Regions from separate parts of the Dyella thiooxydans genome, predicted to be linked through region 1. Evidence: predicted binding sites of a transcription regulator. Region 1 holds the regulator's gene; the other holds the start of a gene.

Region 1 (3,176 bases):
AGGTGCGCGGCCTATTGTGCCAGCTTGGCCGCCAGCGCAGGCGGACCGGATGCCACGCAGCAAAAAGGCCCGCCCTGGCAGGGCGGGCCTGGTCGGGACTGCGGTGCCGCGGGTCAGCCGACCATGCGGTCGTCGCGGCGGGCCTCGGCCTTGTGTTTGTCGCAGACCTTGTCGCGGTGCTTGCGCAGCTGGGTCACCAGCTTGTCGAACATCTTGTCGATGGAGACGTACATGTCCTGCTCAAAGGCCTCGGCGTGGAGCAGGGCGCCGGAAGAGGTGTGCAGCGTGCCTTCGGCCTTCTGCTGCAGCTTGTCCAGCGAGAGCACCACGGAAATGCTCGTCAATCGGTCGTCGAGGCGATTGAGGCGGTCCAGCTGGCCGGTGACATGCGCGCGCATGGCCTCGGTGATTTCGACGTGCTGACCGCTGAGTTGGAATTGCATGTTGCGCCTCCTTTGGTACGGCCGCTTGCGCGGCGTGGATCGATGCGGCGCCCGGTCATCCGGGGTGCATCCACAGTCATCTCGTTATCGTCCAGTGGTTCAGACGCCTTGAGGTCCTCGAGGTTCCGCGCAGCGCGCGGCGAGGATTCAGCCGGCGCGCTGACGTTCGCTGGAGCTGGGTATGCGCATGGCCTCCCGGTATTTGGCAACCGTGCGGCGCGCCACCTGGATGCCCTTGCGGTGCAGTTCCTCGGCGAGCGCCTGGTCGGAAAGGGGTTTGCGGGGATCCTCCGATTCGACCAGCTTGCGCAGCATCGCCTGGATGGCGGTGGACGATGCGCTGCCGCCGTCCTCGGTGGAGACTCCACTGGAGAAGAAGTGCTTGAGCTCGAAGGTACCGCGTGGCGTGTGGATGTACTTGCGCGTGGTCACGCGCGAGATGGTCGATTCGTGCATGCCCACCTCCTCGGCCACTTCGCGCAGCACCAGCGGGTGCATGGCCTCCGGGCCGTAGTCGAGGAAGGCGCTCTGCCTGCGCACGATCGCCTCGGTGACCTTGAGCAGCGTCTCGGCCCGCGACTCGAGGCTCTTGATCAGCCACCGCGCTTCCTGCAGCTGGCCGCGCATCCAGCTCGCATCCTCGCCGCGCGCCTTGGCGATCAGGCTGCAGTAATGCTGGTTCAGGCCCAGCCGCGGCTGGCATTCCGGATTGAGGCTCACCCTCCAGCGGGCGCCTTCCTTGAAGGTGTAGACGTCGGGAGCGACGTACTCGACCGGCGTGGTGTCCAGTGCCGCGCCCGGGCGAGGATCCAGGCTGCGGATCAGTGCGGCGGCGGCGGCGACTTCGTCCTCGCCGGCGCGCAGCTTGCGGGCGAGTCGACCGATGTCGTTGCGGGCAAGCAGCTCGAGCTCCGAGTCGACGATGCGCAGCGCGAGTTCGCGCTGCGCGGTGCCATCGTCGAACTGCTCCAGCTGCACCCTGAGACAGTCGCGCAGGTCGCGGCTGGCCACGCCGACCGGGTCGAAATCCTGCACCCGGCGCCGCACGGCCTCGACTTCCTCGGCGGTAGCCTGCAGATCGGCGGGAAGGGCGGCCAGAAGGGCTTCGGGTGTTTCCGCGACGTATCCGTCCGGATTCAGCGCGTCGATGATGACCGTGGCGATGGCGCGCTCGCGCGGGGTGAACCCGGACAGGTTGAGCTGCCAGAGCAGGTGTTCCTGCATCGTTTCGGCGGCGGCGTTCTGTGGTTCGAAATCCTCGTCCCGGTTGCCGCTGCCACTGGCCGAACCGACGGAGGAGAAGTCCATCGGCGACTCCCCGGCGCCATCGCCATCGGCCCAGTCGGGCGGTTCGCCGGAGTCGTGTTCCTCGCTGGAGGCGCTGCTTGCGCTGGTGGAGCCCAGCCCGGTGTCGGTGCGGAAAACGTCCTCGTCGGCCGACTCGATGGATTCCTCCGTCGACTCTTCCTCGAATTCCAGCAGCGGGTTGCCCTCGGCGATCTGACGCAGCTCGGCTTCCAGCTCCAGCTGCGAGAGCTGCAGCAACCGGATCGCCTGCTGCAGTTGCGGCGTCAGGGTCAGCTGCTGATGGAGTCGGAACTGGAGTCCGGGTTTCATACCGACCGGGGGCCTTGGAACTGGCTTTCATCCTAACCCCACCCCGGGGAGTCGAACAGCCTTGAGGTGCCGCCGGGGCGCCCCGATCTGTCCCAGGTCAATTCCCTGCGACCCGGCCGGCGGTCAAAGCCGGAATTCGCGACCCAGGTAGACGTCCCGCACCTTTTCGTCGGCGAGGATATGCGCCGGCGTGCCGCGAGACATGACCTCACCCTCGTTCAGGATGTAGGCCCGGTCGCAGATGCCGAGCGTCTCGCGCACGTTGTGGTCGGTGATCAGCACGCCGATACCGCGCTCCTTCAGGTGGCGCACGATGCGCTGGATCTCGCCCACCGAGATCGGATCGACGCCGGCGAAGGGTTCGTCCAGCAGCATGTAGCGGGGCTCCGCGGCCAATGCCCGGGCGATTTCCACCCGGCGCCGCTCGCCGCCGGACAGGCTGATGCCCTTCTGGTCGGCGATGTGGCTGATCTTGAGCTCTTCCAGCAGGCCTTCCTGTTGGGCAGCGCGTTCGCGCGCGGTCAGTCCCTCGCGCAGCTCCAGCACCGCCATGATGTTGTCGGCCACGCTCAGGCGCCGGAACACGGAGGGTTCCTGCGGCAGGTAGCCGATGCCCAGCCGGGCACGCGAGTGCATCGGCAGGCCGGTGATGTCCTTGCCGTCGAGCTTGATCGAGCCACCGTCGGCCTCGATCAGGCCGACCACCATGTAGAAGCAGGTGGTCTTGCCGGCACCGTTGGGGCCGAGCAGGCCCACCACCTCGCCCTGGCGGATGGAGAACCCGAAATCGCGCACCACCTGGCGCGCGCGGAATCGCTTCTGTAGGCCTTCTGCGGACAGCATCGGTCAGGGCTGCTTGCTGCTGGCGGCCGCCGCCGGCATGGGGGCGGAGGTGCCCGGAGCGGGCGCGGCGGGTGCCGTGGCAGCGGGCGCGGCAGCCGGTTTGGGCGGGTGCGGCTTCGGCAGGAAGGTGCCGTGCACCAGGCCCTGGCCGTTCGACTCGCCGGTGATCTGGCTGGTCTGCGTGTCGTAGGTCAGCTTGTCGCCGGAGAACTGCCCCCGCCCCTGCTGCTTGACCACCGCATCGGTGGTCAGCACGGCGATGCCGTGCACGTT
Region 2 (3,176 bases), 2.1 Mb from region 1:
GATGTTCGCCAGGTTGGTCAGCACGGTCACCCGCAGTGCCAGCCGAGGCCGGTGCATGCCGAGGAACCAGCCGGCCAGGGCCGCGTTCATCAGCGCGGCGGGCAGGCCGAACAGGCGGATCTGCAGGTAGCTGCGGGTCAGCGCATCCAGCGTCGCCGAGGGCTTCATCAGCTGCAGCAGCGGGCCGAGCAGGGGCAGGGCGAGCCCGATCGTGAGCAGGGCCAGGCCGACCGCCAGCCCCAGCGCCTGCACCAGCAGCCGGCGCAGCGCATCGCCGTCGCGCCGGCCGCCGGCCTGCGCGGCGAAGCCGATCGTGCCCATGCGCAGGAAGCCGAAGATCCAGATCGGCAAGCCATACACCGCGCTGCCCACCGCCACCGCGCCGAGCTGGCCGGCGTGGGCGAGATGCCCGGCCACGGTGCTGTCCACCAGCGCCACCAGCGGCACGGTGAGGTTGGAGGCGATCATCGGCGCGGCCAGCGCCCACACCTGTTGGTGGGTGGGGCGGTCGCGCCAGTCTGCGAAGAGTCGGGACATGCGGCATGCAATGGCGGGGGCAGCGGGCATTGTTCCACGCGTGCGTGCCCCGTACGGCGCGGTGCGGGATAATCCCCGCTTTCCCGCGCCCGGCGGGGTTGTTGGTGACGTAACCCGTGAAGAAGTCCGATTTCGATTTCGACCTGCCCAATGCGCTGATCGCCCAGGCGCCGCTGCCCGAGCGCTCGGCCAGCCGCCTGCTGCATCTGGATGCCGCCGCCGGCACGATGAGCGACCGGATGTTCCGCGAGCTGCCGGAGTTCCTGCGTCCCGGCGACCTGCTGGTGTTCAACGACACCCGCGTGCTGCCGGCGAGGCTGTACGGCCGCAAGGACACCGGCGGCGCGGTGGAGATCCTGATCGAGCGCGTCACCGGTGCGCACGAGGCGGTGGTGCAGCTGGGCGTGAGCAAGAAGCCGAAGGAAGGCGGGCGGATCGAGCTGGGCGACGGCAGCCACGCGGTGGTGCTGGGCCGCGAAGATGCGTTCTTCCGCCTGCGCTTCGAGTCGCACGAGCCGCTGGAGAAGCTGCTGCACAAGCTCGGCGAGATGCCGCTGCCGCCGTACATCGAGCGCAGTGCCGAGGCCAGCGACCTGGAGCGCTACCAGACCGTCTATGCCCGTGAGCCGGGGGCCGTGGCCGCGCCCACGGCCGGCCTGCACTTCGACGAGGAGATGCTGGCGCGCCTGCGCGAGAAGGGCGTGCAGTCCGGCTACGTGACGCTGCACGTGGGCGCCGGCACGTTTCAGCCGGTGCGGGCCGACGACATCAAGGACCACCACATGCACCGCGAGTGGCTCAACGTCGGCGCCCACCTGGTGGAACAGGTGCGCCGCACGCGGGCGGCCGGCGGACGGGTGATCGCGGTCGGCACCACCGTGGTCCGGGCGCTGGAAAGCGCCAGCGTGGACGGCGAGCTGCACCCGTTCGCCGGCGAGACGCAGATCTTCATCTTCCCCGGCTACCGCTTTTCCAGCATCGACGGGTTGATCACCAATTTCCACCTGCCGCAGTCGACCCTGCTGATGCTGGTGTCGGCGCTGGCCGGGCGCGAGTTCATGCTGGCGGCCTACCGCCATGCGGTGGCCGGGCGCTACCGCTTCTTCTCCTACGGCGACGCGATGCTGATCCTGCCGCCGGTGCCCGAAGCGCTGCGCTGACGGAACGCTGACGCCGGGCCTGCCGGGTCCGGCGCGATACCGTCGCGAAGTCGACGCGCGGGCTTTCCGGCGGGCGTCAAGAAACTGCCGCGACCGCCGCCATGGCGCATTCCCGTGCGGTTCCTCGCGCATGGCACGCCGTTTGCTAATTTCCCCTCGGAATGTCCCGCCCGGCGCGGGACCCGTTACATCCGCATCCATCCGAGGGTTACATGGACAACGACGCACCCGAATCCGCCAGCGCTCCGCCCAAGCCGAAGCGCGGCCGGCTGATCATTCTCATCATCGTCGCCCTGCTGGTGCTCGGTGGTGCGGGTGCCGGTCTGTACGCCGCCTTCGGGCCCAAGCACGCGCCGGCGGACAAGGCCGCCGAGCAGGCCGCCGAAAAGAAGAAGCCCGAGCTGTTCCTGCCGCTGGATCCGGCCTTCGTGGTCAATTTCCGCGACGACCAGTCCGCGCGCTACCTGCAGGTGGGCGTGACCCTGATGAGCCACGAGCAGTCGGCGCTGGACGCTGCCAAGGAGGCCCAGCCGGTGATCCGCAACCAGCTGCTGCTGCTGTTCAGCGGCCAGAGCTACACCAGCCTGATCGATGCGGCCGGCAAGGAAAAGCTGCAGGCGCAGGCGCTGGCCGCGGTGCAGAAGATCGTGCAGGAGCGCACCGGCAAGCCGGGCATCGATGCCCTGTACTTCACCAGTTTCGTGATGCAGTGATCGACGGAGACCGGCGATGAGCGACCTGCTTTCCCAGGACGAGATCGATGCCCTCCTCAACGGCGTGGAGGGCGGCGCGGTCGAGACCGAGACCGACGAGCCGATGCCGCGCGATGCCGTCATCCAGTACGACTTCACCCAGCAGGACCGCATCGTGCGCGGCCGCCTGCCGACGCTGGAGATGGTCAACGACCGTTTCGCGCGCTACTTCCGCACCGGCGTGTTCAACGTGCTGCGCAAGACCGCCGAGGTCTCGGTGCTGGGCGTGAAGATGGTCAAGTTCGCCGAGTACGTGCACGGCCTGGCCGTGCCCAGCAACCTCAACCTGGTGCGGATCAAGCCGCTGCGCGGCACCGCGCTGGTGGTGATGGAGCCGCGGCTGGTGTTCACCGTGATCGACAACTTCTTCGGTGGCGACGGACGCTTCCATGCGCGCATCGAGGGTCGCGACTTCACCGCCACCGAGAACCGGGTGATCCAGATCATGCTGGTCGAGCTGTTCGCCGCCATGGTCGAGGCCTGGGCACCGGTGCTGCCGCTGGAGTTCGAATACCTCAATTCGGAAATCAACCCGCAGTTCGCCAACATCGTCAGCCCGACCGAGACGGTGGTGGTGTCGCGCTTCCACGTGGAGCTGGACGGCGGCGGCGGCGAGATCCACCTGACCCTGCCGTACGCCATGGTCGAGCCGATCCGCACCCTGCTCGACGCCGGCGTGCAGAGCGACCGCGTCGACCGCGACGACCGCTGGAGCGAGACCCTGCAC

The links. The regulator sigma-54, encoded in region 1, starts transcription at its own class of promoters, with help from an activator protein. The targets are predictions, from matches to a motif close to TGGCACGNGCNTTGC.
Region 2: a site for sigma-54 is predicted at 1,829-1,843, ahead of ATSB10_RS09855 (flagellar basal body-associated FliL family protein). Genes of this name have one in related genera too.

The regions. Positions count from the first base shown of each region.
Region 1 covers NZ_CP014841.1:4,214,847-4,218,022, forward strand. Annotated here, with positions in the region: gene hpf (ribosome hibernation-promoting factor, HPF/YfiA family) at 114-443, opposite strand; gene ATSB10_RS18755 (RNA polymerase factor sigma-54) at 591-2,060, opposite strand; gene lptB (LPS export ABC transporter ATP-binding protein) at 2,184-2,903, opposite strand; gene lptA (lipopolysaccharide transport periplasmic protein LptA) at 2,907-3,176, opposite strand, start outside.
Region 2 covers NZ_CP014841.1:2,143,286-2,146,461, reverse strand. Annotated here, with positions in the region: gene ATSB10_RS09865 (MATE family efflux transporter) at 1-537, opposite strand, end outside; gene queA (tRNA preQ1(34) S-adenosylmethionine ribosyltransferase-isomerase QueA) at 654-1,697, shown strand; gene ATSB10_RS09855 (flagellar basal body-associated FliL family protein) at 1,910-2,410, shown strand; gene fliM (flagellar motor switch protein FliM) at 2,427-3,176, shown strand, end outside.